Linked DNA regions of Marinobacterium aestuarii. Each later gene encodes a partner of the first gene's protein in a complex. Links are inferred from orthologs where the notes say so. Each region holds a gene or a part of one and is shown on either strand. Other genes may lie near its edges. The genes, in order: moaE and moaD.

Region 1 (15,019 bases):
GGTGTGGCCCGTGCGGTTGCCGTGGTGCTGGAAGACGGCCATATCATGGACACCCTGGTACATGGCCTTGGCGGCCTGGTGGGCGGCTTCCCATCCATGCTGTCCGCGATTGGCATGTTTGTATCGCAGCTGGGCTTTAACTTTGTTATTCCCTCGGGCAGTGGCCAGGCGCTGGTGACCATGCCGATCATGGCGCCGCTGTCAGATCTGGTGGGTGTCACCCGTCAGACCGCAGTGCTCGCCTATCAGCTGGGCGATGGCCTGAGTAACATCCTGTATCCAACGTCCGGTTATTTTATGGCTACCCTGGCACTGGCAGGTGTGGGCTGGAACAAGTGGGTCAAGTTCTTCCTGCCACTGTTTGGAATCTGGGTTGCCATTGCCATTGCTTTCCTGGCCTTCGCGCAGGCGACCCAGTGGATGGGTTAATAGAAAGCGCTAATTGATTCTCCTAATGCCCCCCGATTTGAAAACCGGGGGGCATTTTTGTATGTGCAGCTAAACGGCCGCGGAGCATAAAGTATATAGGTGAGTCTTGTTTGGTCCTTGTGCACAAGGTATAGAAGTGAATAGCACCACATCTTTAACTGGGTTAATCAATGCAGGTACTGATACAGCATTAAAATCATGCATGATGTTTATCTGAGTGAAACCGAATTGTTCTGATATTTAACTGTTAATGTATACAAAGTGAAAACAAATTTTTAGTTAGGCTGTATTTGAAACAAATTATCGTTTCGGCGCCTGTGCAATGTGAATGAACAAGACATGGGGGCTTTACATACAGGGCTCTTCGGAGCGAAAACGAGAAAGATGTACTCTGTAATCCCAGATTTCTGTGCGCTCGGGCACAGGCTGGGCGTGGCTGGCACGGCTAAAAAAACATCACCGCGGGGCGGGGCAGGGCATTTTTGTGCTTTAACTGTAGCCTGTTCGCAGCACTGCTGGCGCAGAGCAGATAGAATGGCGTCATCAGGATTCAGGCAACCGGCAAGACGGGTCTGTACAGGGGGATATCTATGAAGTTGCCAATCGAAGATCGCTTGCGTGAGATATATGAAGAGCTGCCTCGCAGTGAGCGGCTGCTTGCCGATATCATCATCGACTTTCCCGGTGATCTGGCAACCCATTCCATTTCCGAGCTGGTCGAGCGCGCTGATACTTCGAATGCCGCGGCAACCCGCCTGATCAAGCGCCTGGGGTACAAGGATTTTCGCGAGATTCGCAAGCAGGTGCGTGAGGCCAAGTCCGAAGGCTCGCCGCGCTATCTGAACACCTTCGATCACCATGCCGGGGATTTTCGCAGTGAAATCAAGCAGCATCTTGACTGCGAGATGGAGAATCTGGTGCGCAGCTTTGAGGCATTGAGCGAGGATGCGCTGCAGGAAATCATTCCGTGCATTGAGACCTCGGCCAAGATCTGGATTATCGGCTATGGCAACAGCTACATGCCCGCGCTCTATTTTCGCCAGCAGCTGATACAGCTGCGCTCCTGTGTGGAAGTGCTGCCGCGCCCGGCCCAGGCGATCGAGAAAGATCTCTGCGGTCTGACCGAGCAGGACCTGGTGATCGTGATCGGTTTTCGCAGGCGCAAGGAAGTCATTAGCCGCGTCATGACCTATGCCCGGGAGCTGGGCGCCAAGGTGCTCTATCTGACCGATCACACCGAAGACAAGACCGTGAATCTGGCAGACTGGACGCTGCGCTGCATGGTGCAGAGTACCTCCCTGTTTGATTCCTACAGCTCCGGCTTCAGTATGCTGAACTACCTTTGCGCCTCTGTGTCGGATCATATCGGGCGTGGGGCATCGGAGCGCCTGAGCCGGGCTGAAAAGCTGCATGAGCTGTTCAGCAAGATTGAAGAGAACTGAGGCTGTGCTTTGATGCAGGGGTGGCTTGTTCGGTCCCGGGGGCCGGAGTATTCTGCCAGCTTCGAAACTATGGATGGTCAGGGATTTTCTATGCAACTTTACTATTCGGCGGCATCTCCCTTTGTACGCAAGGTGTTGGTAGCGGCCCATGAGCTGGGCTCGGCTGATCGGCTCGAACTGCTGAGCGCGGCGGCCAATCCGGTGAATCCCAATCTGACGATCGCGGCTTTCAATCCACTGGGGCAGGTGCCCACCCTGATAACCGATACAGGCGCGGTGTTCTGTGACAGCCGGGTGATTTGCGAATACCTCGACGCTCAGGCCGGCGGCACGCTTTTCCCCCAGGGCGAGGCGCGCTGGGCGGCGCTGGTGCTGCAGTCCCATGCCGATGGCTTGCTGGATGCGGCTCTGCTGGCGCGCTATGAGCGCATTACCCGTCCAGAGGCGTTGCAGTGGGATGACTGGGAAGCCGGCCAGATGGGCAAGATTGCCCGTACCCTGGATCTGCTGGAGCGTGACATTGCGCTGATTGAAGGCTCGGCGGGTCCGGACGAGCAGCGGGTCGATATCGGCACCATAGCTCTGGGCTGCGCCTTGGGATACCTCAGCTTTCGCTTTCCTGACTTTAACTGGCGCGAGGGTCATGCCGGCCTTATGGCCTGGTTTGAGCGTTTCAGTCAGCGCCCGTCCATGCTGCAAACGGCCCCTAAGGGATAGTCCCGCCTGGGGCATGCAAGATGCAATAAAGGCTGCCGAGGCAGCCTTTATTCTTTGTTGGCATTGTTGCCGGGCGGGCTATGGGTTCCTGGTGTCGGGTGCAGGGTCTGGTTTTATACCGTTACCTTTTTCACCTTTCACCTTTCACCTTGCCCCTGCTTTATTCAGTCCTGCTCGTCGGCGTAGAAGATGCCCTGGTTGATCAGCTGGGTCAGTAGCTCCAGCGCCGCGTCTATGTCCTCGCCCAGCTCCAGGCCGCCGCTGTTGCAAATGCCGCTGAAGAGCGACTCCTGTGCTTCGGTGCCGGCATAACGGACGCCATCGGCAAAGAGTTCGCAGCCGTTGCTGCTGCGCCGCCAGGCCAGACGGGCGCCTTCGGTACGGCTCAGGGTGCCGCCGGACTCCAGGTAGGTGCGCAGGTTCTCGCAGCTGACGGGCTCTTCGGGTTGCTGATCCAGGTCCGGATACTTGGGCTCGGTCATGCAGCGGCCGAACCATTCGCCCAGCAGGGCATCGTCATTAATGTACTGGTTGAGGATGCCGCGCACCCGTGCCAGGGCATCGTCGCCAATCTGGGTGCTGTTGGCCTGAGGTTTCAGATCGGGGTCGCTGTAGCGCAGCTCATTGCTCAGGCGCTCACCGACAAAGTCGGTAAAATTGCGCATGATTTCGCCATGGGAGGGCGCACGAAAGCCCACCGAGTAGGTCATGCAGCCATCACCCACGGCGATGCCGCTGTGTCCCAGGCGCGGCGGTACATAGAGCATGTCGCCGGGTTCCAGCACCCAGCTCTGTTCGGCCTCCCATTCGGGCAGAATCATTACCGGGGCATCGCTGCGTTTGGGCGAGTCTGAGTTGAATTCACCGCCGACCTCCCAGCGCCGCTGTCCGGCGGCCTGAATCAGGAACACGTCGTAGTTGTCATAGTGCGGCCCGACACCGCCACCATCCACGGCATAGCTGACCATCAGGTCATCCAGACGCCAGCGCGGGATAAAGTCGAACTGTGCCATCAGCTCAGCGGCTTCAGGCACCCAGTGATCCACGGCCTGAACCAGCAGGGTCCAGTGAGATGGAGGCAGCTGGCCAAAGTGTTCTTCCTCGAACGGCCCCTGCTGCAGCTCCCAGTGATCGCTGGCGGGGTCCTGCAGCACGATGCGCGCTTCCACATCCTCTTCGCAGGCCAGGCCCGCCAGGTCGTCGGCCTCGATGACCGGCTCCAGATCGGGAAAGGCCTGGCGGATAAGCAGTGGCTTCTTCTGCCAGTATTCGGCCAGGAAGCGTTCAGGGGTCAGGTCGCCCAGGTTAAGTATGTTCATCAGCGCTGCAGCAGCTCCTTTAATTCATCGACGGCGCCTTCAAGTTCAGCCATGATCTTGCGCTGATCCTTGGCGGCGATGGCCGCGACGCGATTGTTGCCCACCAGGGTGACGCAGTGGCTGATAGTGTCCACACAGCGCTCGATACCGGCGAGATTGAGTTGATAGTTCTGGGTGCGTTCGGCCAGGTCGTGGATGCCGTTGCGCAATTCATCGGCCTGGCTCATCAGTGTCTTGATCTGGTTGTTCATCGTTCGGATCCCGGCAATGTTATCGGACAGATTCACACAGCTTGCTTGCGTGTCGACACTGGCTGTGAACGGCCAGCGTCGGGGTTATCAAGACTAGCCTGCAGCGCCTTGTCGGGACAACAGCCAGGCGGGTTGTGACGACTGTTTTTTGTCAGCCGTTTACTTTTTATGCTTGCCGAGCACTTCTTCCACCGAGGTTGCAGGGGATGGCGCGCAGCATGTCGGGGCCAGTGTCTTTCAGCGAGAATGACATCGATGTGATTTACTTTTTATGCTTGCCGAGCACTTCCTCCACCGAGGTTAGGATCCCTCGCAGCATCCCAAGCTCGGCCCGTTCCGGGCGACTGCGGTTGAAAAAGCGGTGCAGCTTGTCGAGCACACGGCCTTCATGCTGCGGAATGATGAAGTGGGTCAGGCGCAGTACCCGCTCCAGATGTTCATAGAACATCTTCATTTCACCCTGACGCGGATACTGGGCGCTGTCCTGTTTCACCGAGGGTGCTTCGTGGGCCATCCAGACCTCATAGCTCAGCAACTGTATCGCCTGGGCCACGTTGAGTACCGGGTATTCCGGGTTGGCCGGAATATAAACGTGGAAGTTGCAGCGCTTGAGCTCATCGTTATGCAGCCCCATGGTTTCACGGCCGAAGACGATGGCAATTTCACCGTCAGCGGATTCCGCCGCGCACTTGATGCCGCATTCGCGGGCATCCAGCTGGGGCAGGTCGAAGGTGCGATTGCGCGCGCTTGTGCCTATTACCAGCTGGCAGTCGGCGATGGCTTCATCAAGGCTGCCAACGACCCGGGCGCTATCCAGCACATCCTTGGCGCCAGCGGCACGGGAGTCGGCATCGGGGTGGGGGAATTCACGCGGTTCCACCAGCCAGAGTTGCGTCAGCCCCATGTTTTTCATGGCCCGCGCCGCAGCGCCTATGTTGCCGGGATGATAGGTGTTGATCAGTACAATGCGGATATTCTTCAGCATGGGAGTTCCGAAGGCAGTTCGGGTTATGCGTCGATTGGCCTGCGCAGGCAGGCACAGAGTGCGGCCACCATTGAAAACGGGGCCCTGGGGCCCCGTTCATTCAGCCCGGATCAATCAGATTGATTCGGCCTGTGCCACAGCATTACCGATGTAATTCTGCGGTGTCAGAGCCTTGAGCGATGCCTTGGCGTCGTCCGGCATATCCAGGGTGTCGATAAAGTTCTGGATGGTCTCGCGGTTCATGGTGTGACCACGGGTCAGCGCCTTGAGCTTTTCGTACGGCTCTTCGATGCCGTAGCGGCGCATCACGGTCTGGATCGGCTCGGCCAGGACTTCCCAGGCGTTCTCGAGGTCTGCATCCATGCGCGCGGCGTTCAGTTCCAGCTTGCTGATGCCCTTGAGGGCCGACTGGTAGGCGATCAGGCTGTGGCCAAAGCCGACACCCAGATTGCGCAGTACCGTGGAGTCGGTCAGGTCGCGCTGCCAGCGGGAGACCGGCAGCTTGGCGGCCAGGTGCTGCATGATGGCGTTGGCGATGCCGAGGTTGCCTTCGGAATTTTCGAAGTCAATCGGGTTCACCTTGTGCGGCATGGTGGACGAACCCACTTCGCCGGCAATGGTGCGCTGCTTGAAGTAACCCAGGGAAATGTAGCCCCACACATCGCGATCGAAGTCGATCAGGATGGTGTTGAAGCGGCAGATCGCATCAAACAGCTCGGCGATGTAATCGTGCGGCTCGATCTGAGTGGTGTAGGGGTTCCAGTCAAGGCCCAGGCTGGTGACGAAAGACTCGGCGTAGGCCTGCCAGTCGACATTGGGGTAGGCGGAGATGTGGGCATTGTAGTTGCCGACTGCACCGTTGACCTTGCCGAGGAACTCCATCTGCTCCAGCTGCTTGAGCTGGCGCTGCAGACGGTGCGCCACGTTGGCCATTTCCTTGCCCAGGGTGGTGGGCGAGGCGGTCTGACCGTGGGTGCGGGACAGCATCGGCTGGGCGGCGAAATCGCGTGCCAGGGTCGCGATGGCATCTTTTACCTGCTGCATCTGATCCTGCATCACGGCCAGGCCGTTTTTCAGCATCAGGGCGTGGGACAGGTTGTTGATATCCTCGGAGGTGCAGGCAAAGTGCACGAATTCGCTGATCTTGGCCAGTTCGTCGTTGCTGCCGAATTTTTCCTTGATGAAATATTCAACGGCCTTGACGTCGTGGTTAGTGGTGCGCTCGATGTCCTTGACGCGCTGGGCATCGACTTCGCTGAATTCGCTGACGATAGCGTTCAGTTGCGCGTCTGTGGCAGCGCTGAAGGGCTGCACCTCGACGATGCCGGGGTGGTTGGCCAGCTGTTGTAGCCAGCGGATCTCCACTTCGACACGAAAGCGGACCAGGCCGAATTCGCTGAAAAAGGCGCGCAGGTCAGCAGTTTTGCTGCCGTAGCGGCCGTCGATGGGGGATATGGCGGTAAGGGCAGAGAGCTCCATGAAACGTCTCGCTGTGACTGTAGGGTTAAAAAAGTGGGCGCATTATACCGAAAATGCAGCGCCCGCGTATGACTTATGCACAGATCTGCAGACGAGCCGCCCGGGTGAACCTTAGGTCCGGGGGTATTAGTCTGCAGGTTCGCCTTATTGCGGGGCCTGCAGGCGCTGCAGTGAGGGTCGTACCCGGTGCTTGAAAAACAGCAGTTGCCAACGGCGGCCACCGACCTGCTGCCAGAGCATGGCGGCGCGAATGCCGGCCAGCAGTAGCGCACGGATCTTGGCGGCATTGTCGGCATTCTGCAGATGGCGCGGGTCGCCGCCCACGTTGATGCGAAAACTGAAGGTGCTGATCGTTTCCTGATACAGGCTGGCGATATTGGCCACTACGTTGGTGTGGGTGAACACCGCCGGGTTGTCCATTAGATCGCCATCCTGACCATTGAAATACTGCGCCTGCTGGCTGATCTGATCGATTCGCCTGCCGAGGGTTGCAAGCATTTCCTTGTTGGAGGCCAATTTGGCCTGCAGGGTGATCATGCTCAGCACATAGTTGATCAGGTTGCGGTTCTGATCGCCCCGGCGCTTATCGATGAAGTCACCCAGAGTCTTAAGGCCCAGATGCAGATTGTGGGGCAGGTCATGGGCACCCCCGAATATATCTTCAGTGCAGTCCGGCGTTGTGACGAAAATGCTGTAGAGGCTGGCTTCGAAGCTGTTCTGCGGAATCATGCCGCGAGTGGCGATCTGATCCACCAGGGTTGCGGCCTGGCACATGGCGGCCAGGGCGATGGCCTGTTGATCCTGTTGGCGTGACATCTTAAGCGCTTACTCCGAGCCGGTTTTACCTGTGGTTTCAATGACCCCGCCACCCAGGCAGGTCTTTGCGTCGTAGAACACCACGGACTGGCCGGGTGTCACGGCGCGCTGGGGCTGATCAAAACGCACCCTGTAACTGCCATCTTTGGCTGCGTCGATCACACAGTCCTGATCGGCCTGGCGATAGCGCACCTTGGCCTTACAGCGGTGAGGCAGGGGCGGGCACTGGCCATTGATCCAGAAAATTTCAGTGGCGCTGAGCCAGTCGCTGAACAGCAGATCGTTCTGTTTGCCCTGTACGGCGATGAGCACGTTGCGCTCCAGATCCTTGAAGGCGGCAAACCAGGGTTCTTCCGGGTGGTTTTTCAAGCCGCCGATGCGCAGGCCCTGACGCTGGCCCAGGGTGTAGTACATCAGGCCATTGTGCTGGCCTATGACCTCGCCGTCCGGGGTTTCGATAGCACCGGGCTGGGCGGGCAGGTACTGCTTGAGAAAATCCGCAAAGCGCCGTTCGCCGATAAAGCAGATGCCGGTGCTGTCTTTCTTGGCATGGGTGGCCAGGTCGTGCTCTTCGGCGATGCGGCGTACTTCGGGTTTTTCGAGCTCGCCCACCGGGAACAGGGTCTTGGCCAGTTCAGCTTCGCCGACCTGGTGCAGGAAATAGCTCTGATCCTTGTTGTTGTCCAGCCCCTTTTGCAGCCGGGTATGGCCGTGCTGATCCTGGCGGCGCACATAGTGGCCGGTGGCGATAAGGTCGGCCCCCAGCTCGCCGGCGTAATCGAGGAAGGCGCGAAACTTGATTTCCCGGTTGCACAAAATATCGGGGTTGGGCGTGCGACCCGCGCGGTATTCATCCAGGAAGTGTTCGAACACGTTATCCCAGTACTCGGCGGCAAAGTTGGCCTGGTGCAGCTTGATCCCCAAGCGGTCGCAGACGGCCTGGGCATCGGCGAGATCCGCCAGTGCGGTGCAGTATTCGGTGCCGTCGTCTTCGTCCCAGTTTTTCATGAACAGGCCCTCGACCTGATACCCCTGCTGCATGAGCAAAAGGGCTGAAACTGAGGAATCGACGCCGCCGGACATGCCGACGATTACTTTGGTGTGGGTGTTTTCGCTCATGGTGATGTCGGATCGGATCTCAGGGCAGAATGTTCTGTCACAAATTCAAGCGGATAACGCCGTCCCGCCAGGTAGTCATCAATGCACTGCAGTACCAGCGGGCTGCGCAGCTGATCGTGGCGCTCGTGTAGCTCGTCGCGGCTGAACCAGTGGGTGGCAATGATGTCATCGTCCAGCCTGTAGTCTTGCCCCCGCGCAAGCAGCGTCGCAACAAAGCAGAAACGGTAATAGGTTACCCCATTGGACGGCGCCTTGTAGGTGTAAAGCCCGACCAGGGATTCCGGGCGCACCTGCCAGCCAGTTTCTTCCAGGGTTTCACGCACGGCGGCCGCTACGATAGTTTCGTCTTCCTCGACATGGCCTGCGGGCTGATTAAATACTCGCTTGCCGTCGGAGTTTTCCTCAACCATAAGGAAACGACCATCCCGTTCCACGATGGTGGCGACGGTTGCGTGGGGCGTCCAGCACATCGGTTTCATATCCGCCAATTCAAGGGGTGCACACGATAGCATTAATGCTATGATTTTTCCCGCCCGCAACAGGAGTCATGCATGAGTGATTTTATCAGTATTCAAACCGAGGACTTTGATATCGCCGGTCTACACGCACAGCTGCGTGCCGAGGATGCCAGCTGCGGCGCTATCGTCACCTTTACCGGCATTGTGCGCGAGCTTGAAGGCGCCGAGCGGCTGCGGGGTATTTTCCTCGAGCATTACCCTGGCATGACGCAAAAGGCGCTGGTCAAAATTGTTGCCCAGGCCCGGGAGCGCTGGCCACTGGGGCAGGTGTGTGTGATTCATCGTATTGGCGAACTGCTGGGCAACGATAATATCGTCTACGTCGGTGTGGCCTCGCGCCACCGGGTGGCGGCGTTTGAGGCCGCCCAGTTCATCATGGATTATCTCAAACGCGATGCGCCTTTCTGGAAAAAGGAACTGCTGGGCGATGAGGCGCGCTGGGTCGAGCAAAAGGGCACTGACCTGGATGCGGCGGAAAAATGGTGAATCGTAAGCCGTAAGCCGTAAGCCATAAGCCATAAGCAGTAAGCCATGTAAGCCATAAGCCGCAAGAGCCCATGCTGCCGCCGGGCTCTGTTGAACGGATAGTGCCGCTCTAGCGCCGCTTGGGTGTTTTTCGGCTGGTGGTTGTTTTTCCTCTGCTTTTTCCATTCGCGGGTTTCTGGCCGGGGCGCTTTTGTTCGCCGCCAGGCGCGCGGACTGTGGCGTTGCTGTTGCCTTGCACGGGTGACGGGGCTTCAATGCTGCGGTATTCCCCAGGCTTAAGGCCATCCAGTGACCAGCGGCCTATGGCGGTGCGTATCAGGCGCAGGGTCGGAAAGCCGACGGCCGCAGTCATGCGTCTTACCTGGCGATTTTTCCCTTCGGTGATGCGCAGTTCGATCCAGCTGGTGGCAATTTCTGCCCGTTGGCGGATCGGCGGATGGCGTTGCCACAGTTTCGGATCCTCGACCCGCTCGGCTTTGGCCGGTGCTGTGAAGCCATCCTTGAGCTCCACGCCCTTGCGCAGGGCCGCCAGCGCCGCTTCGCTGACCTCACCCTCGACCTGGGCCAGATAGGTCTTCTCCATCTTGTGACGCGGATGGCTCAACTGATGCTGCAGGGCACCGTCGTCGGTTAGCAGCAGCAGCCCCTCGGAGTCATAGTCGAGCCGGCCGGCGGCATAGACATCCTTTTGGCGGATAAATTTGGCCAACGTCTTGCGACCCTGGTCATCGGTGAACTGGGTCAGTACCTGAAAAGGCTTGTTGAACAGGATCAGCTGGGACATGGGACCTGATGGGCTATAGTGCGATAGCGGCAGAATTGCCTTTGTGTATACTCAGTCGGGCGATACTACTACGAATGTATTCAGTGGAGTAGAGAATGGGATATCAGAAAATTCAGGTGCCAACCAAAGGCGAAAAGATCACGCTCAATGCCGACTTTTCCCTGAATGTCCCCAACAACCCCATCATCCCCTATATCGAGGGCGACGGCATCGGTGTTGACGTCACCCCGCCGATGATAAAGGTGGTGGATGCTGCAGTCGACAAGGCGTACGGCGGCCAGCGCAAAATTTCATGGATGGAGGTCTATGCCGGCGAGAAAGCGACGCAGATCTATGATCAGGATACCTGGCTGCCGGAAGAGACTCTGGCTGCGTTCAGGGAGTTTGTGGTGGGCATCAAGGGCCCGCTGACCACGCCAGTCGGTGGTGGCATCCGCTCGCTGAACGTGGCGCTGCGCCAGGAGCTGGATCTGTATGTCTGTCAGCGTCCTGTGCGCTGGTTTGAAGGGGTACCGAGTCCTCTGAAAAACCCGCAGGATGTGGACATGGTGATCTACCGTGAAAACTCGGAAGACATCTACGCCGGGGTGGAGTGGAAGGCGGGTTCGGCGGAAGCCGACAAGGTTATTCGCTTTCTGAAAGAGGAAATGGGCGTTACCAAGATCCGTTTTGACGAGAATTGCGGTATTGGCATCAAGCCGGTGTCCCGTCAGGGGACACGGCGGCTGGTGCGTCAGGCGCTGCAATACGCGGTGGATAACGATCGCGCCTCTGTGACCCTGGTGCACAAGGGCAATATCATGAAATTCACTGAAGGTGCCTTCAAGGACTGGGGTTACGAGCTGGCCCAGGAAGAATTTGGCGCCACCTTGCTGGATGGCGGCCCCTGGATGAGCTTCAAGAGCCCAAAATCCGGCAAGCAGATCGTAGTCAAGGATGTCATTGCCGATGCCATGCTGCAGCAGATACTGCTGCGCCCGGCTGAATACGACGTGGTAGCGACGCTGAACCTTAACGGTGACTATATTTCCGATGCCCTGGCGGCAGAAGTCGGGGGTATTGGCATAGCGCCTGGGGCCAACCTGTCCGATGAAGTGGCGATCTTCGAAGCCACCCACGGAACAGCACCCAAGTATGCCGGCAAGGACCAGGTCAATCCGGGCTCCCTGATACTGTCGGCTGAAATGATGTTGCGTCATATGGGCTGGCTGGAGGCGGCGGATCTGATCCTCAAGGGTGTCGATGGCGCCATTGCGGCCAAGACCGTGACCTACGACTTTGAGCGGCAGATGGACGGTGCCACCTTGCTGAAAAGCTCGGAATTTGGTGATGCCATCATTGCCAGAATGCAGTGAGGCAATGATTTAGCCTGTCAGTAAGAAAGCCATAAAAAAAACCAGCCTCCGGGCTGGTTTTTGCTGTCTTGGGGGCTGAATCTGAGGCTGGAACGACAAAACCTGTGGGCAGGCAGCTGCTTGTGGCTCAGTTCGTGCCGATGGGCTTGATATTGACAGCATGGGTGCCCTTGGGGCCTGGCTGGGTTTCGAACTCGACCAGCTGTCCTGCCTTGAGGCTGCGGTAGCCGTCGGACTGGATCGCCGAGTAGTGGGCGAACAAGTCTTCGTTGTGGTCATCCGAAAGAATAAATCCATATCCCTTGGCGTTATTGAACCACTTTACTTTCCCTGTCTGCATGCGCGAATTCCCCTAGTTGACTGCCCTGAGCGCTTGTCTGCAGGAAACAAGCCTCAACTCCCAGACGCTGACTTGCTACAATGGTGAAGCGGACCCGGGGGCGGCTTCTTTACATTGAGGCAGGTACTGCTGATACTGGATCCCTCCTGCGTCACGGCAGTATAGCACCGGCTATCCGGGACGCTAATTGTCAGTCCCCAATTTCATCCAGTGACCAAAGTAAAGGCTAATATTCAGGCATGAGCAGTTCCGTATCCGTCAGGCTTTCGTCTGATAATGACAACGATGGGCATGATGAGCAGCATGGCGATCATAATTCAGGGCTGGCCACTGAAGAGGCCAAACCAAAGTTGAAGCGCCCGCCGATGTATCGGGTGGTGCTGATGAATGACGATTACACGCCCATGGATTTTGTGATTGAGGTGTTGATGATTTTTTTCGCGCTGGATCAGGAAAAGGCGACACAGATCATGTTGGCCGTCCATACTCAGGGTAAAGGCGTTTGTGGTATATACACACGCGATGTGGCTGAAACTAAAGCCGCGCAAGTGAATCAATACTCAAGGGAAAATAAACATCCCTTGTTGTGTGAAGTCGAAAGCGTCTGATCAGGAGTCCGCCATGCTTAACAGAGAGTTGGAAGAGACCCTCAGCGCAGCCTTCCGGGTAGCCCGGGACAAGCGGCATGAGTTCATGACGGTCGAGCATTTATTGCTCGCGTTGCTAGATAACCGCGAAGCCCAGGGGGTACTAAATGCCTGTGGCGCTGATATCGCAAAATTGCGGCAGTCGCTGACCACCTTCATAGATGAGACAACTCCGCTGTTGCCGGAGAATATTCCCAACATGGAAACCCAGCCCACGCTTGGTTTTCAGCGTGTGCTGCAGCGTGCTGTGTTTCATGTGCAGTCGTCCGGGCGCCACGAAGTCACCGGCGCCAATGTGCTGGTAGCGATCTTCAGCGAGCAGGAGAGCCAGGCCGTGTTCGTTCTGCAGCAGCAGGGCGTGGAGCGCATTGATGCGGTCAATTACATTTCCCATGGCATATCCCGCGTGTCGGATCACGAAGCTCAGGATCATGAGGTGTCGGTAGATTCCGAGGCCGGCGATGACAAGGACAAGAGTGCGCTGTCCAAGTATGCCGTCAATCTCAATATTCTGGCGCAGCAGGGGCGTATTGATCCGCTGGTGGGTCGGGATGCGGAGGTTGAGCGCGTTATCCAGATTCTGTCGCGCCGGCGCAAGAACAATCCGTTGCTGGTCGGCGAAGCCGGGGTTGGCAAGACCGCCATTGCGGAAGGTCTGGCCAAGCTCATCGTCGAAGGACAGGTGCCCTCGGTGATCGCCGATAGTGTGGTTTACTCGCTGGATCTGGGGGCGCTGCTGGCCGGTACCAAGTACCGCGGTGATTTCGAGAAGCGTCTCAAGACGCTGCTGGGCGAGATTCGCAGTCAGGAGCACTCGATACTCTTTATTGATGAAATTCACACCATCATTGGCGCAGGCGCCGCTTCCGGAGGCTCCATGGATGCCTCTAACCTGCTCAAGCCCATGCTCAGCTCCGGCGAGATTCGCTGCATTGGCTCCACGACCTATCAGGAATTTCGCGGCATCTTCGAGAAAGACCGGGCCCTGGCCCGCCGCTTCCAGAAGATAGACGTGCTGGAACCCAGCGTGCTGGATACCTACCAGATTCTGAAAGGACTGAAGAATCGCTTCGAACAGCATCACCAGCTCAAATACACCGATGCGGCCTTGCGTGCCGCCTCTGAACTGGCGGATCGCTACATCAATGACAAGCACATGCCCGACAAGGCCATTGATGTCATCGACGAAGCGGGTGCCTATCAGCGCCTGATGCCGGAGGAAACGCGCAAGCTGCTGATTGATGTCCCCGAGGTCGAAATTGTGGTGGCCAAGATTGCGCGTATCCCGCCCAAAAGCGTGTCCGCCTCCGACAAGGATCTGCTCAAGAAACTCGATTCCAACCTGAAAATGGTGGTGCTGGGTCAGGAGCAGGCCATCGATACGCTGTCGTCTGCCATCAAGCTGTCGCGGGCCGGCCTCAAGGAGGCCAATAAGCCGGTGGGTTGTTTCCTGTTTGCGGGCCCGACAGGCGTCGGCAAGACCGAGGTGACCTCGCAGCTGGCGCGGATTCTCGGCATTGAGCTGGTGCGCTTTGATATGTCCGAGTATATGGAGCGTCACACCGTATCGCGTCTGATCGGTGCGCCTCCGGGGTACGTCGGCTACGATCAGGGCGGCTTGCTGACCGAGGCTGTGACCAAGTCACCGCACTGCGTGCTCTTGCTCGATGAAATCGAGAAGGCGCACCCTGAGGTGTTCAACCTGCTGTTGCAGGTGATGGATAACGGCACCCTGACCGACAATAACGGCCGCAAGGCGGACTTCCGTAATGTCATCATGGTGATGACCACCAATGCCGGTGCCGAGGCGATGAGTCGGCCGTCCATTGGTTTCACGCACCAGAATCACGCCAGCGATGGTATGGCGGCGATCGTTCGCATGTTCTCGCCGGAATTCCGTAACCGCCTGGATGGCATCATCCAGTTCAAGTCGCTATCGCCGGATATTATTCGGGGTGTGGTCGACAAGTTCCTCACCGAGTTGCAGGCGCAGCTGGATGAGAAAAAGGTCGTGCTGCATGTGGATGATGCCGCCTGCGCCTGGCTGGCGGAGAAAGGCTACGATGACACTATGGGTGCCCGGCCAATGAAGCGCCTGATTCAGGAGCAGCTGAAAAAGCCGTTGGCAGAGATGATTCTGTTTGGCGAGCTGGCCGAAGAGGGCGGTACCGTGGAGATCAGTGTCGGTGACGATGGTGATCTGGCGTTGCATGTGGTGTCTGAGCAGCCGGAGGGCTGTCACTGATCTGACTGCAGCGGCTGGCTATTCTTGTCAGTCGCTGCTTTTGCGCTTTTCTTCCATCCGAATTCTTCAATCTGAAGTGTTCTTGCG
Region 2 (15,153 bases), 2.0 Mb from region 1 along the record:
GCCGACATGAGCCAGCGGCCAGATCAGTATCAGGTTCAGCACCATATTCACCGCCATCGCTATCACAGCAATGCGCACCGGTGTGCGGGTGTCCTGCCGCGCGAAAAAGCCCGGCGCCAATACCTTGATCAGCATGAACGCCAGCACGCCACAGCCGTAGGCTTGCAGGCTGCCCGACGCCATATCGACATCACGTTCGGTCAGGGCGCCGTAATGAAACAGGGTGATCAGCAAGGGCTCTGCCAGCAAGACCAGCGCCAGCGCCGCCGGCAGACCGATCAACAGCACCATGCGCAGTGCCCAGTCCAGCGTATGGGAGAATTGATCCAGGGATTTTTCAGCATGCTTGCGCGACAGCGCCGGCAATATCACCGTCGCAATGGCAATGCCGAACACCCCCAGCGGCAGCTCGGACAGGCGATCCGAGTAATACAGCCAGGACACGCTGCCCATTTGCAGAAAGGACGCCAGCACCGTATCCAGCAACAAATTGACCTGCGCCACAGACACCCCAAACAGCGCCGGCAGCATCAGCGTCATGATCTTCTTCACACCCGGATGACTGAAATCCACCACAGGGCCCGGCAACAAGCGAATGCGCCACAAAAAAGGCAGCTGAAATGCCAGCTGCACGAAGCCCGCCACCAGTACGCCCCAGGCCAGTGCGAAAACCGGCCGCTCAAACCATTCACTGAACAGCAGCGTGGCACCAATCAGACAGAGGTTCAGCAGCACCGGCGTAAAGGCCGGCACCGCGAAGCGCTCATAGCTGTTGAGAATAGCCCCGGCAAAGGCCGTCATGGAGATCAGCCCCAGGTACGGGAAGGTGATACGCAGCATTTCCGACGCCAGCTCGTAGCGCTCGCTGTCGTGCATATAGAAACCGGGCGCAAAGATCGCCGTCAGCACGGGAGCTGCCACCACCGACAGCACCGTTATGCAGATCAGCACCGAACCCAGACTGCCCGCCACCCGCGCCACCAGTAGCTGCACATCAAACAGCGTGCGCTGGGTACGATACTCGGACAGCACGGGGACAAAGGCCTGAGAAAAGGCACCCTCGGCAAAGAGCCTGCGCAGAAAATTGGGAATCTTGAAAGCAACGAAAAAGGCATCGGCACTGCCGGAGGCCCCAAAATGGCTCGCCACCACCACATCACGCACCAGACCCAGGATGCGCGATAACAATGTCATCAACCCAACCAGACCGCTGGAGCGCAGCAAACCCGCACTCTTTCTGGTTTCTCTACCCTCGTCTGCCACGATCCCTATCCCCAAGCTGCAAGGCGCTGTACAATGCGCTGCATCTTACTGCGTCGTAGATAATAATTCCGCTACTTTATTGACAGTCTCACGTCAAACAGGAATAATCTCGCGTCTCAATTTTCGGCGTTTACTGCCGATGATTTTCCAAACAACTTTGAAGGAGCCGGACTGTGGCAAATTCCGCAGGATCTCGTAAACGCGCTCGCCAGTCGGAGAAGCGTCGCCAGCATAACGCTAGCCTGCGCTCCATGGTGCGTACTTACATCAAGAAAGTCGTTAAAGCGATCGACAGTGGCGACAAGGCCACAGCTGAAGGCGCGTTCAAAACCGCCCAGCCGATCATGGACGGCTCTGTAAACAAGGGTCTGTTCAACAAGAACCAGATCGCTCGCACCAAGAGCCGCCTGAACGCACGCATCAAGGCACTGGGCGAAACACCAGCCGCCTGATGTACCGCAGGGCCCATAAAGCCCTGCCACAAAAAAACCGGCCAAGGCCGGTTTTTTTTATGTCTGCAATCCGCGATATAGAGACCGCACACGCTCACACTACTCGCAATACTCGCCCCGACCAGCAGGGCCCGACGACCAGCCCCATCAGGCCAGCGCCAGGTTATCGCGATGTACCAGCTCCACCTCAGCCATATAACCGAGCAACGACTCGATCATTGAGCTTGGCTTGCCGATCAGCTTGCGCGCATCTTCAGCACCGTAATTCGCCAGCCCGCGCGCGATGATCAGCCCCTGCTCATCCTGCAGAACCACCATCTCGCCGCGCGAGAAATTCCCGGACAGACTGCGCACACCGGCCGGCAACAAGCTTTTACCGCGCTCACGCAACGCCGCCACAGCACCCGCATCCAGCACCAGAGTGCCACGCGCCTGCAAATGCCCCGCAATCCACTGCTTGCGCGCAGCCTCAGGACTGCGCTCAGGCACCAGCAGCGTGCCCACAGCATCACCCGCCTTGAGCCGCAGCAGCACATCCGGCTCACGCCCACTGGCAATGACTGTCACGGCACCACTGCGCGCCGCCAGGCGCGCAGCGCGCACCTTGGTCGCCATACCACCGCGACCCAGCTTGCCACCACCACCAGCCATGGCGATCAGCGCATCATCCTCTGCCCGCGCTTCGGATACAAAGGCCGCACCGGGATTGGAGCGCGGATCAGCCTCAAACAGCCCCAGCTGATCCGTCAGCAGAATCAGCCCATCCGCCTCAATCAGGTTGACCACCAGAGCACCGAGCGTATCGTTATCCCCAAAGCGGATCTCATCGGTAACGACAGTGTCATTCTCGTTCACCACCGGCACCACACCCAGGCGAATCAGCTCACCCAGGGCCGCGCGGGCATTGAGATAACGCCGCCGATTGGACAGATCTTCATGCGTCAGCAAAATTTGCGCCGTGTGAGTGCCGTGGCGCTGGAAATTAGCCTCATAGGCCTGCACCAGCCCCATCTGACCAATGGCCGCCGCGGCCTGCAAACGGTACATTTCGTGCGGGCGGTTAGCCCACCCCAGACGCGACATACCCTCAGCAACCGCGCCCGAGGACACCAGCAATACTTCCATGCCTGCAGCACGCAGAGCGGCCAGCTGATCAACCCAGCGAGAAATCGCCTCCTGATCAAGCCCGCGACCGTCATTGGTCAGCAGCGCGCTACCGATCTTTACGACCCAGCGCCCGCCCGTTTTCAGCCTGTTCCTACCCGTGGACACCCGTGAATCCTCTAACTAGTTACTAGCGAGCCCATTCGACATCAACGTCGAACTCGTCATCGTCGAAATCATCCCAGTCATCATCTTCACCCGAGCGCCGCGCCCGAATAGCCATACGCATCGCTTCGACACACTCACGCGCCTCGGCATCGATCTGCAGACGGGTATCACGCTCAACATCGAGCAAGTCCGGGTCCTGCTGAATTTCCAGCGCACGCCTATCAAGGAAGCCCTGAATATCCTGAACCAGAACCTGCACGCCCTCCTTGTTCAGCGCCGAGATGCGATACACAGGCCCTTCCCAGCCCAGCGCATCAACCACCGCCTGACAGCGCTCTTCCTGCTCTTCTTCAGGCACCAGATCCAGCTTGTTCAGCACCAGCCAGCGCGGCTGAGCTTCCAGCGTCGCGCTGAATTTTTTCAGCTCAGCCACCGCCACACAAGCCGACTGCGCAGAGCCCTGCTCATCCCAGGGCGCCATATCGACCAGATGCAGCAACAAGCGGTTGCGCGCCAGGTGACGCAGGAATCGAATACCCAGACCCGTGCCTTCTGCTGCTCCTTCGATAATGCCCGGAATATCGGCAATCACGAAGCTGCGATGACTTTCGGTACGCACCACACCCAGGTTCGGCACCAGAGTCGTGAAGGGATAGTTGGCCACTTTCGGCTTGGCGGAAGACACCGAGCGAATAAAGGTCGATTTGCCCGCATTCGGCAAGCCCAGCAGACCCACGTCCGCCAACACCTTGAGCTCCAGCTTCAGGTTACGCGCCTCGCCCGGAGATCCATTACTGGTCTGACGCGGCGCACGGTTAACTGAACTCTTGTAGCGAATGTTGCCAAGGCCATGAAAGCCCGCCTGGGCCACTTTTTCAATTTGCCCTTCAACCGTCAGATCCGCCAGCACTTCACCGGTATCCTGATCGACAACCGTGGTACCTACCGGCAGCTTCAGCACAAGGTCTTCACCCTTGGAGCCGGTACACTGACGCGTCATGCCATTCTGACCGTTCTGCGCCTTGTAGTGACGCGTAAAACGAAAGTCGATCAGCGTATTCAGGCTGCTATCCGCCTCAACAAATACCGAACCGCCATCACCACCGTCACCACCGTCGGGGCCGCCTCTGGCAACGTACTTCTCGCGCCGGAAACTCATGCAGCCGTTACCACCTTTACCGGCTTCCACCGAGATCAACGCTTCATCGACAAACTTCATTAAAACCTCCCCGACGGGTCAGGATCCTGCACTGAATATAGCGCGAACACTGCCCGAATAGCCTCACACACACGACACCACGCACAACCGCGAGCCTCAACAGGCCCGAGACCCGGCGCCGTCATGAATGACGCAACCGCCGCTTTGCACATGCAAATACAGTAAATCACAGCCCTATACGAAAAAAGCCCCGCACAGGCGGAGCTTTTTCGAACATCAAAGTGCGCTTCAGGCAGGTACGATACTGATGTACTTACGCTTCTTTTCGCCTTTGATTTCAAATTTTACTACGCCATCCGCTTTCGCGAACAGAGTGTGGTCCTTGCCCAGACCAACATTGGTGCCGGCATGGAACTTGGTGCCACGCTGACGAACCAGGATGTTACCTGCAGCAACAACCTGACCACCGTAGCGCTTCACACCAAGGCGTTTCGATTCTGAGTCGCGACCGTTACGAGTCGAGCCACCAGCTTTCTTATGAGCCATTTTCTATCTCCTGATCTGGGTTGCGTTAAGCACTGATGCCAGTGATCTTCACTTCAGTGAACGACTGACGGTGACCCTGACGCTTCATGTGGTGCTTACGACGCTTGAACTTCAGGATGGTCACTTTCTTGCCACGGCCGTGCTCAACAACTTCAGCAGTTACCTTGGCACCATCAACAACCGGCGCACCTATTTTGATGTCATCACCGGCGCCAACCAGCAGCACACGGTCAAATTCTACATTGGAACCCAGTTCTGCAGGCAGCTTCTCGAGCCGTACAGTCTGTCCTTCCTGAACGCGGTACTGCTTACCACCGCTAACGATTACTGCGTACATTTCTCTCTCCAGGTCATGCCCATCCGGCTACTGTTGAATAACAACCTACTTCTAAGGGCGGAACCCTATGATAGGGAGCAAATTTGGATGAGCTCAGGGCGGGGGATTCTATAGTAAAGACACCTCAAACTCAAGCCCGACGGCCGCGAATTATAGCGCCCGCCAGCAAAGCGTAACCTGGGGCCCCAAGGCCGGCGTCCGAGGCCATTAGACTGGCACTTTCTTGACACCCTTGCAGGCACCCCCTAGCATGCGCGCTTATCATTCGTACAGCCGACGACCCTCCCCACATGCAGCCACATCAGCTAAATCCGGCGATCGAGCCGCAGTTCGAAGCCGTTAATGACTACATTCTCAACCATCTGGGCTCCACGGTCCCGCTGGTCGAGAAGATTGGCCACTATATAGTTGAGAGTGGTGGCAAGCGCCTGCGTCCGCTGCTCGTATTACTGAGCGCCAACGCCTGTGGTTACCAGGGGCGGCAGCATATTCCCCTGGCGGCCATTGTCGAGTTCATTCATACGGCAACCCTGCTGCACGATGATGTGGTCGACAATTCGGATCTGCGCCGCGGCAAGGATACCGCCAACGCCCGCTGGGGCAATGCACCGAGCGTGCTGGTCGGCGACTTTCTTTACAGCCGCGCATTTCAGGTTATGGTCGAAATCGGCAATATGGACATCATGCACGTCATTTCCAATGCCACCAATGTGATTGCCGAAGGCGAAGTGCTGCAGCTGCTGAACTGCAAGAATCCGGATACCACCGAAGACGCCTACATGCAGGTTATTATCGGCAAGACCGCCACCCTGTTTGAGGCCGCGACCGAAACCGGCGCCATTCTCGCCCAGGCTTCGACCGCCGAACGCGATGCGCTGCGGCTTTACGGCCGCCACCTGGGAATCGCCTTTCAGCTGGTCGATGATCTGATGGATTACCTCTCCAGCGCCGAGGAAATGGGCAAGAATGTCGGCGACGATCTGGCCGAAGGCAAACCCACCCTGCCGCTGATCCAGGCCATGAAAGCCGGCACCGACGAAGAGCGCCAGCTGATTCGCCAGTGCATTCGCAAGGGCGGCCTGGACGACCTGCAGCCGATTCTGGATATAGTGCAGCGCACCGGCGCCATCGACTACACCCGTGCCGCCGCACAGCGTGCCGCCGCAAACGCCTGCGAAGCGCTTGCAGCACTGCCCGCCAGCTCTTTCAAGGATACCTTGACACAGCTGGCCGAGATCGCGGTCAACCGCACTCACTGACACCCAAGGCAGGACCCGAGCGCCTGAATCGCAGGGGTATCGGGCGTCCTGACAGCGCCACTGCCGGGTCTGATCGCGCCCACCACAGCGCCACCCAGGCAGAAACAAGCCCCAAACAGTGCTTCAGGGCGTCCGACCCGCTATAATCGGCGGATATTTTTAGCTGAAACCTATAAGACTTTCCCATATGACAAAAGCTTCTTCTTTCGATCGCAAAGACCTGCTGAGCTGCGGCCACGGCGAAATGTTCGGCCCGGGCAATGCCCAGCTGCCGATCGACAACATGCTGATGATGGACCGAGTCGTTAACATTTCCTCGGAAGGCGGCCTCTATGGCAAAGGCGAAATCATTGCCGAGCTCGACATCAATCCGGACCTCTGGTTCTTCCAGTGCCACTTCCCGGGCGACCCTGTCATGCCGGGCTGCCTGGGCCTGGATGCCATGTGGCAGCTGGTTGGATTCTTCCTCGGCTGGCGTGGCAACCAGGGCCGCGGCCGCGCGCTGGGCTCAGGTGAAGTAAAATTCACCGGTCAGATCCTGCCGAGCGCCAAAAAGGTGACCTACCACATTCACCTCAAGCGCGTGATCGAGCGCAAACTGGTCATGGGTATCGCTGACGGCTCCGTGTTTGTTGATGGCCGTGAAATCTACACCGCCAAGGACCTGCGCGTAGGCCTGTTCACCACCACCGACAACTTCTAGCAGGCGCCCGGGGCTACAGGCCACAGGCCTGAGCCCCGCCCAATCCCGATAAAACCTAATTCAGGTAGCCTTCAGAGGCGCTTTATCGGAGAATAGGCGGTCTGTATATCCGCAAAGAACATTACCTTAGTGAAACACAAGAGGCCTCACATGCGTCGTGTCGTTGTTACAGGTATGGGGATTGTGTCCTGTCTGGGCACCGACAAGGATTCCGTCCTCAGCGCCCTTCAAGAAGGACGTTCCGGTATCAAATTCCAGGAAGAATACAAGGAACTCGGCTTTCGCAGCCAGGTTGCCGGCAGTATCGACCTTGACCTTGAATCCCTGATCGACCGCAAACTGCTCCGATTCATGGGCAATGCCGCCGCCTACGCGTACCTGGCCATGGACCAGGCCGTGAAGGATTCCGGCCTGAGCGAAGATCAGGTCTCCAACGTACGTACCGGCCTTATCGCCGGCTCCGGTGGCGCTTCATCCGCCGATATCGTTGAAACCGCGGACATTCTGCGCACCAAGGGCGTCCGTCGCGTTGGTCCTTACCGTGTCACCCGCACCATGGGCAGCACTGTATCCGCCTGTCTGGCCACGCCCTTCAAGATCAAGGGCGTGAACTACTCCATTACCTCTGCCTGCGCCACCAGCGCACACTGCATCGGTAACGCCATGGAGCAGATCCAGCTGGGCAAACAGGACGTGGTCTTTGCCGGTGGCGGTGAAGAGCTGCACTGGTCCCTGAGCGTGATGTTTGATGCCATGGGCGCACTGTCCAGCAAATACAACGACACGCCGGAGAAAGCCTCCCGTGCCTACGACGCCAACCGTGACGGCTTCGTCATCTCAGGCGGCGCCGGCATGCTGGTACTCGAAGACCTCGAGCACGCCAAGGCGCGCGGCGCCAAGATCTACGCCGAACTGGTAGGCTATGGCGCAACCTCCGACGGCTACGACATGGTTGCACCGTCCGGCGAAGGCGCCCTGCGCTGCATGCAGCAGGCGATGGCTACGGTTGAGGGTCCAATTGACTACATCAATTCCCACGGCACCTCTACACCGGCCGGTGACATCCAGGAACTGAAGGCAATGAAGATGGCTTTCGGCGACAAAATGCCGACAGTCAGCTCCACCAAGTCGCTGACTGGTCACTCCCTGGGTGCTACAGGCGCACAGGAGGCGATCTACTGCCTGCTGATGCAGGAAAACAACTTCATCTGCGCCTCTGCCAATATCGACCAGCTCGACCCGGAAGCCGAAGGCCTGCCGATCGCCACCACGCGCATCGACAATGCCAACCTGGAACGCGTGATGTCCAACAGCTTCGGCTTTGGCGGCACCAACTCCACCCTGGTGTTCGAAAAGTACAAGGGCTGAGCTTAAGCCTGCGCACTGCCTGAATTGCCAGCCACGAAAAAGCCGCTTTTTAGCGGCTTTTTTGTGCTTTCACTATAGATACAGCAACTCAGGCACCGATCTCGCGCATTTCCTGCTCAATCCAGGCCACCGATTCGCGGTGCACGTCATCGACGCTGCGCTCCACCGTCGCCAGGGGCGCACCGATACGCACCTGCACTACCCCTGGAAACTTCACAAAGCTCTTGCCCGGCCAGTAGAGCCCCGCATTGTGCACTATGGGCACAACCGGCACCTGGCTGTCGACCGCGAGCATGGCGCCACCCTTGTTGAATCGCCCCATCTCACCCACCTTGACCCGGGTTCCCTGGGGAAATATCAGCACCGGCACCTGCTGCGACAGACGATCACGCCCCTGACTCAGCAGCTGCTTCAAGGCACCACGGCGCTGACTGCGATCCAGCGCAATGGGTTGCAGCATGGCGAGCGCCCAGCCGAAAAAGGGCAGCTTGAGCAGTTCCTGCTTCAATACCACCGACTGGGGGCGCACCAGCGTCTGAAAATACAGGGTTTCCCATTCGCTTTGGTGATTGGCCACCACCACATAGGCGCCGCTGCGGGGCAGATTTTCCAGCCCCGACACTTCAAAACGCACGCCGCAGCAAATGCGCAGCCAGATCATGTAAAAGTAATTCAGCACCGTAAACAGCTTGAAGCGGGGGCGGAACGGCAATGCCCAACCCACCAGCAGGCAAAACGCCGAATACAAAATGGTGACCGGATAAAAGCCGGCATAGAACAGGGTCGCACGCAGGTAATGCAGCGGTGTCGCTTTAGGCATTTTCAGCCTCCTGTAACCGGCGGGAAAAAGGCGACTTCATCGCCATCCGCCAGGGAGGTCGATACGCTGACCATTTCCTGATTAACTGCAACCAGCAGGTTCGGCGCCTTGAGCACTGCCTGCCAGCGCTCGCCACGCTCGGCCACCAGATAATCGATCAGCTGATCGACGCGACCGAGCGTCGCAGGACACTGCAGCTCCTCGGCATCCAAACCAAGCTGTTCCCGTACGCGGGCAAAATAAACCAACTGCAATTTCATCTTATTCCTCTACCTTCCAGTGCCCGCTCTTGCCACCTTTCTTTTCCATCACCCGCAGGCCCGAGATGATCATGCCGCGATCGACCGCCTTGCACATGTCATAGAGCGTAAGCGCCGCGACACTGGCGGCCGTGAGCGCCTCCATCTCCACCCCTGTCTGCCCGGACAGCTTGCAGGTAGCGGTAATTTCGATACGGTTATGTTCCGGCACCGGCACCAGATCCACCGCCACCTTGCTCAGCATCAGCGGGTGACACAGGGGTATCAGCTCCCAGGTCCGCTTGGCGGCCTGAATGCCCGCAATACGTGCCACCGCCAGTACATCGCCCTTTTTATGACCGCCACCCATAATCAGCTGCAGTGTTTGCGGCAGCATTTCTATATAGGCCTGCGCCACAGCTTCGCGGTAGGTTACATCCTTGTCGGATACATCCACCATATGGGCGTGCCCCTGGTCATCCAGGTGCGTAAGTTTGCTCATGGCGCCTCCAGGTTGCGCTTGTTGATCAGAGGGTTGGCATACATCTGTCGCATGATGTCCTGAGCACCGGGCTCCAGCTCATCCAGCCGCTGCTGGAAAGCCGCGCGCTGTTCGTCCGTGACCTCACTGGCAGCATCCGCCGCAATCAGGTTGGAGGAATGCAGCTGATAGTTGGCAATGATTTCACGGTCAATCAGGGCTGCCAGCGCCTCGGGGGACTCGAACTCCCCCTTGATGGGCTCACCAAAGGCGACATGCACATCCCCCTTGAGACCCGTGATGCCCTTGACGATACTGTCCAGATCTTCGTACTGCCCCTTGGCATAGCAGCCATCGCTGGCTCTGGCGTGCAGTTCCCGCGCCTTGGCGGCATCGCAGGGATCGTATTCGTAGGAAATGGACACCGGCACCAGATTCAGCCGGGTAATGGCCTCACCAAAAGAGCGCTGCTTGCGCTGGGACATGTAGAACATCTTCAGAATGGCAGGATCGGTGCGATCATTACCGTCCTTGGCACGCCCTTCCCGCTGCGCAATCCAGATGGAGGCGCCTTCACTAATGCTGTGATCGATATAGGCGGATAGCTGGTTCAGTGCCGTCATCATCTCGCGGCCACGGGCCGAGCGGTTGACGATAAAGCTCTTGTTGAGCCGCATCAGATCCGATACGTAGCCCTTGCGCAGCAGGTTGTCGCCAATGGCGATGCGCGCCGTATTCATGCCCGCCTTGTACAGCACCCAGTTAACGAACGCAGGATCCAGCGCTATATCGCGGTGATTGGAGATAAACAGGTAAGCCTCGTCCGGATCGAGCCGCTCCATGCCTGAACAGGTCATGCGCGTCGTACTGCGGACGATCATCTTTTCCATATATTTCGCCACGCGGGCCTGAAAATCACGAATCGTTTCCACATCGCCTATTTCACGCGCCAGCGCCATGCGCACCAGCGGGCGCAACAGCCAGCCAAAGGCTCCGGCCATGCGCGGAAACTGATAACGGGTCACAACCCGAATAAATTCTTCGTTATACAACAACCGGTTGAGCACCTCTGCCACTTCGGTGTCGCGGTACGGACGGATCTCTTTAAACGGATCCTGCAGCGCGGTATTGTCGTCGCTCATGGTGCTCTCTAATTATCGTGATTGGGTTCAGCTGGGCGCTATTTTACCCGCTGAGAGGGGCTTTTGCAGCGCCCTCAACCCAGCAGTTCCGAGAACGGAATAAAGCCCACCAGATCACCTTCGGCAACCCGGGTATTCGGTGACACAACCACCAGCCCCTGTGCCCAGCTGGCAGAAGACAGCACACCGGAGCTCTGGTTCGAAAATGGGCAGGCGCGCCCGCCCTCCAGCCGCGAACGCAGATACTCCTGACGACCACCCGGGCGAGGCCGCGCAAAGCCCGCCGGCACCTGCAGCATCAGCGGCGGCTCGACAAGTGCCCCCTGCAGGCGCAGCAGATAGGGCCTGGCCAGCAGACAAAACGTCACCAGCGCTGACGCAGGATTTCCCGGCAAGCCGAAAAAGGGCACCTGCCCCACCCGGCCATACGCCAGTGGTTTGCCAGGCTTAATCTGCAGGCGCCACAGACGCAGCTCACCGAGGGACTCCACCGCCGCCTTGACATGATCTTCATCACCGACCGAAACCCCGCCGGTGCTGATAACGCAATCCGCCTGGCTCGCAGCCTTTGTCAGTGCCGCCCGGGTCGCTGCAGCACTATCGGCCACCAGACCCAGATCCAGCACCTGAATGCCGAGCTGCCGCAGCAGGCCCGTCAGCAGATAGCGATTGGAGTTGTAAATCTGCCCAGGCTTGAGTGCAGTACCAGGTTCTACCAGTTCGTCGCCGGTACACAGCAACGCCACCCGCAAGGGCCGCGTGACCAACACTGTGGCAACACCGGTAGATGCCAGCACCCCCAGATCCGCTGGCTGCAGCCGCGTTCCCGCCGCGACCACCACGGCACCTGCGGCTATATCCTGGCCGCGCGGGCGTACATTGTCGCCAGCCTCTGGCTGCACGCTAAAATGCACCAGGCCATCCACAAGCTCGGCCTGCTCCTGCATCACCACAGTGTCGGCGCCTGGCGGAATTTCAGCACCGGTGAAGATACGCACTACCGTGCCAGGCTCCAGCGGTGCAGGCGCGGAACCTGCCGGAATGCGCTGACTGATACGCAGCCCCGCCTTCGCCGCATCGCCATGAAAGCAGGCATAACCATCCATGGCGCTGTTGGCCGCCGGCGGTACATCCACAGCCGCAATAACGTCCTCGGCCAGCACCCGCCCCACCGCATCCATCAATGACAGCCGTTCGACGCCTGTAATGGGTTGAACATCTGCCAGCAGCGCCTCAATGGCCTCCTCTACCGGTATCAGCCCAGGCTTTGCGTCAGGCGTAGCATCAGAGCCCTGCATGCCTTATACCTGTTCCTGTGCGTGACGCATCAGCATGTCGACGAAATTGCACGGACGATGCCGCTTGTCGAGCTGCTCGACAATAATGCGATCCCAGCCGGTACGACAGGCGCCGGTCGACCCCGGCAGGCAGAAAATCAGCGTACCATTGGCCAGACCCGCTACTGCGCGGGACTGGATGGTCGAGGTGCCGATTTCCTCAAATGACAGGCTGCGAAACAGCTCGCCAAAACCCTCGATCTGCTTGTCAAACAGCGGCTGCAGCGCTTCAGGCGTCGAGTCGCGGTGTGAAAAACCGGTACCGCCGGTGCTCAGCACCACATGGATGCTGGGGTCTGCAATCCAGGCGGACACCTGGGCCCGCAGCTGATAGACATCATCCTTGACGATGGTCCGCGCCTGCAGCTTATGCCCGACCGCCTCCAGCCGATCCACCAGCGTCTGTCCCGAGGTATCCGTCTCCAGCGTGCGGGTATCGGATACGGTCAGCACAGCAATGTTAAGTGCAACAAAATCTGCGTCGTCGCTGCAACGTCCCATAAAAATCTCCTGAAAATTGTTGAAACTGAATCTCTGTCAGCAGGCGCCCGGGCTGGCCAGGCGCGCCCTTGTGCGCAACAATGGCGCCCGTGCTACATAAAGCCCGACGCTGCGCGCCCAACACTTTGATACACAAAAAATTATTCCTGTATCAACCCAGAGCCACCCATAAGGAAAGAGCCTCACTGCCATGTACATGATCCTGAAACACCTGCACCTGGCTGCAGTCACCCTGAGCATTTCACTGTTTCTGCTGCGCGGCTACTGGATGCTGATCGGTTCAGGCTGGCAGAACAGGCGCCTGATGCGCGTTATACCGCACCTGGTGGATACCGTCCTGCTGCTCAGCGCCACGGGCCTGGCCCTGACGCTGCAGCAATATCCATTTGTGAATGACTGGCTCAGCGCCAAGCTGCTCGCCCTGGTGGCCTACATAGTGCTCGGCATCATCGCCCTTAAGCGCGGCCGGAGCAAGACCAGCCGCACCCTGGCCTTTGGTGCCGCACTGGTCACCTTTGGCTATATCGCCTGGGTTGCGGTCACGCGAGATCCGACGCCCTGGCATTAATACCAGGGCAGGCAGGGTTCTGGAGCAGAATCAGAAACGCTCGTACAGCTGGCGCACCAGGGCAACCAGTTCGCCACGCCAGGGACGCTGACGAATGCCGAAGGTACTGAGAAGCTTGGTGCATTTGAGCACCGAGCTGGCGGGACGCTCAGCCTCGGTGGGGAAATTTATACTGGCAACCGGCATCAGCCGCTCCACCTTGAGCGCCTCGTACTGGCTCGCCGTGGCGATGATGGCTTCACTGAAGGCGTAGCGGGTGGTGATCTCGGCGCCACAGTAATGGTAAGTGCCCCAGGCGTCGGCACCGCACTTGAGCTGTTTGACGATCGCCAGCACCACGCGGGCAACATCGGCCGCCGCCGTCGGGCAGCCACGGCGATCATCCACCGAGACCAGTTCCGCCTCGGTGCGCGCCTGTTCCAGCGTGCGAATCAGGAAGTTGTGTCCACTGCCACTGAAGACCCAGCTCACCCGCAGAATGATGTGCCTCGCATGGGCGCGACGCAGTAATTCCTCACCCTGCCACTTGCTTTCGCCGTAGACGCCCAGCGGGCGCACGGCATCGTTTTCACGGTATCCGCTGGCGTAGTGGCCATCGAAAACATAATCCGTGGAAAGGTGGATGAGGGGAATATCCAGCTCGGCGCAGGCGATTGCCAGCTGCTGCACCGCCTCGGCATTGAGACGCATGCAGTGCTCGCGCTGCTTTTGCGCAGCGTCGGCCCGGTTAAAGGCGGCACAATTGATAACATAGTCAGGCTGATGCTGTTCGAGCTGCTGACGGACCTTCGCCGTGTCCGTGATATCCAGCTGCCTGCGTGCCAGGCCGATCACATCAAAAAAGACATCCGCGCCCGCCTGGCCAACCAGCTCACGCCCGACCTGACCATTAGCTCCCGTTATCAGAATACGTGCCGGCCGACTGAAGTAATCACTGGCCATAATGCGATGTACAAACCTCCACTGGGAGCAGCAAATTCAGAAATACGCGAATGCGATGAAAGAATTTCACCTTACCACAGAACCCTGTCCGACAATACAGCCGCAGCGCTGTACTTTAAGCCCCTGTCCTGCCCCGATCAGGCGCCGCGCCAGCGGCCGCAACCCGGGTAACAGAAGGCCCCGCGGCGACTAATACCCCTTCCGTCCCCCACAGTTGCAGCCATGCAGCTAAGCTGCATTTAAAGGCTGAATGCCTTATATTATTTTCTGACTTCTGAGTCAGTTTTTGTTGACTTCAAAGTCAGATTTAATCTAAAGTCGGTCCATAGGCTAATAATTAAACACACAGCAGGAGGTTTTCCTTGATCAGGTTCTTACTCAATCAGGAACTGCGGACAGAGAACGATCTCGACCCGAACGTCACGGTCCTCAATTATCTGCGGGAAAATCTCGGCAAGACCGGCACCAAGGAAGGCTGCGCTTCGGGTGACTGCGGCGCCTGCACCGTCGTCGTCGGCGAGCTGGTGAACGACCGTATTCGCTACCGCACCCTCAATTCCTGCCTGACCTTCGTGTCTGCACTGGATGGCAAACAGCTCATCACCGTGGAAGGCCTCAAGCACCAGGGACAGATGCACAGCGTGCAGCAGGCCATGGTCGACTGCCACGGCTCACAGTGCGGCTTCTGCACCCCAGGCTTTGTCATGTCCTTGTTTGCGCTGCAAAAAAACAGCCCGCAGGCCGACAAGAGCGCCGCCGAAGAA

The links.
Region 2: the proteins of moaE (region 1) and moaD are in contact, whole or in part, in a crystal structure (PDB 1FMA), measured with the Escherichia coli proteins. The link is inferred for Marinobacterium aestuarii from one-to-one orthologs.

The regions. Positions count from the first base shown.
Region 1 is NZ_CP015839.1:2,779,449-2,794,467, reverse strand. Bases 8,012-10,834 are described here. They hold moaE (molybdopterin synthase catalytic subunit MoaE), read left to right. Parts: upstream 8,012-9,108; coding sequence 9,109-9,561; downstream 9,562-10,834. Other genes in these bases: icd (NADP-dependent isocitrate dehydrogenase), read left to right, coding at 10,441-10,834; A8C75_RS12185 (pseudouridine synthase), read right to left, coding at 9,671-10,345; A8C75_RS12195 (NUDIX hydrolase), read right to left, coding at 8,554-9,036; mnmA (tRNA 2-thiouridine(34) synthase MnmA), read right to left, coding at 8,012-8,557. Outside these bases: A8C75_RS12240 (YfcC family protein), read left to right, coding at 1-429; A8C75_RS12235 (MurR/RpiR family transcriptional regulator), read left to right, coding at 1,020-1,871; A8C75_RS12230 (glutathione S-transferase), read left to right, coding at 1,962-2,588; A8C75_RS12225 (ribosomal protein uL16 3-hydroxylase), read right to left, coding at 2,753-3,907; A8C75_RS12220 (hypothetical protein), read right to left, coding at 3,907-4,158; tRNA (cytosine(32)/uridine(32)-2'-O)-methyltransferase TrmJ, read right to left, coding at 4,421-5,143; purB (adenylosuccinate lyase), read right to left, coding at 5,258-6,622; high frequency lysogenization protein HflD, read right to left, coding at 6,767-7,438; more of mnmA, read right to left, coding at 7,448-8,011; more of icd, read left to right, coding at 10,835-11,700; cold shock domain-containing protein CspD, read right to left, coding at 11,828-12,040; ATP-dependent Clp protease adapter ClpS, read left to right, coding at 12,280-12,648; ATP-dependent Clp protease ATP-binding subunit ClpA, read left to right, coding at 12,662-14,932. UniProt on the Escherichia coli protein: Converts molybdopterin precursor Z to molybdopterin. This requires the incorporation of two sulfur atoms into precursor Z to generate a dithiolene group. The sulfur is provided by MoaD.
Region 2 is NZ_CP015839.1:4,809,061-4,824,213, forward strand. The notes cover bases 7,811-10,767. They hold moaD (molybdopterin converting factor subunit 1), read right to left. Parts: upstream 9,440-10,767; coding sequence 9,182-9,439; downstream 7,811-9,181. Other genes in these bases: fabB (beta-ketoacyl-ACP synthase I), read left to right, coding at 7,811-8,359; A8C75_RS21100 (lysophospholipid acyltransferase family protein), read right to left, coding at 8,448-9,179; moaC (cyclic pyranopterin monophosphate synthase MoaC), read right to left, coding at 9,441-9,920; A8C75_RS21115 (1-acyl-sn-glycerol-3-phosphate acyltransferase), read right to left, coding at 9,917-10,767. Also shown: murein biosynthesis integral membrane protein MurJ, read right to left, coding at 1-1,194; rpsT (30S ribosomal protein S20), read left to right, coding at 1,437-1,715; proB (glutamate 5-kinase), read right to left, coding at 1,863-2,987; Obg family GTPase CgtA, read right to left, coding at 3,010-4,206; rpmA (50S ribosomal protein L27), read right to left, coding at 4,435-4,692; rplU (50S ribosomal protein L21), read right to left, coding at 4,718-5,029; ispB (octaprenyl diphosphate synthase), read left to right, coding at 5,320-6,288; fabA (bifunctional 3-hydroxydecanoyl-ACP dehydratase/trans-2-decenoyl-ACP isomerase), read left to right, coding at 6,476-6,991; more of fabB, read left to right, coding at 7,142-7,810; more of A8C75_RS21115, read right to left, coding at 10,768-11,041; A8C75_RS21120 (molybdopterin molybdotransferase MoeA), read right to left, coding at 11,116-12,339; moaB (molybdenum cofactor biosynthesis protein B), read right to left, coding at 12,343-12,879; A8C75_RS21130 (SirB2 family protein), read left to right, coding at 13,070-13,447; rfbD (dTDP-4-dehydrorhamnose reductase), read right to left, coding at 13,478-14,389; xdhA (xanthine dehydrogenase small subunit), read left to right, coding at 14,752-15,153. UniProt on the Escherichia coli protein: Involved in sulfur transfer in the conversion of molybdopterin precursor Z to molybdopterin.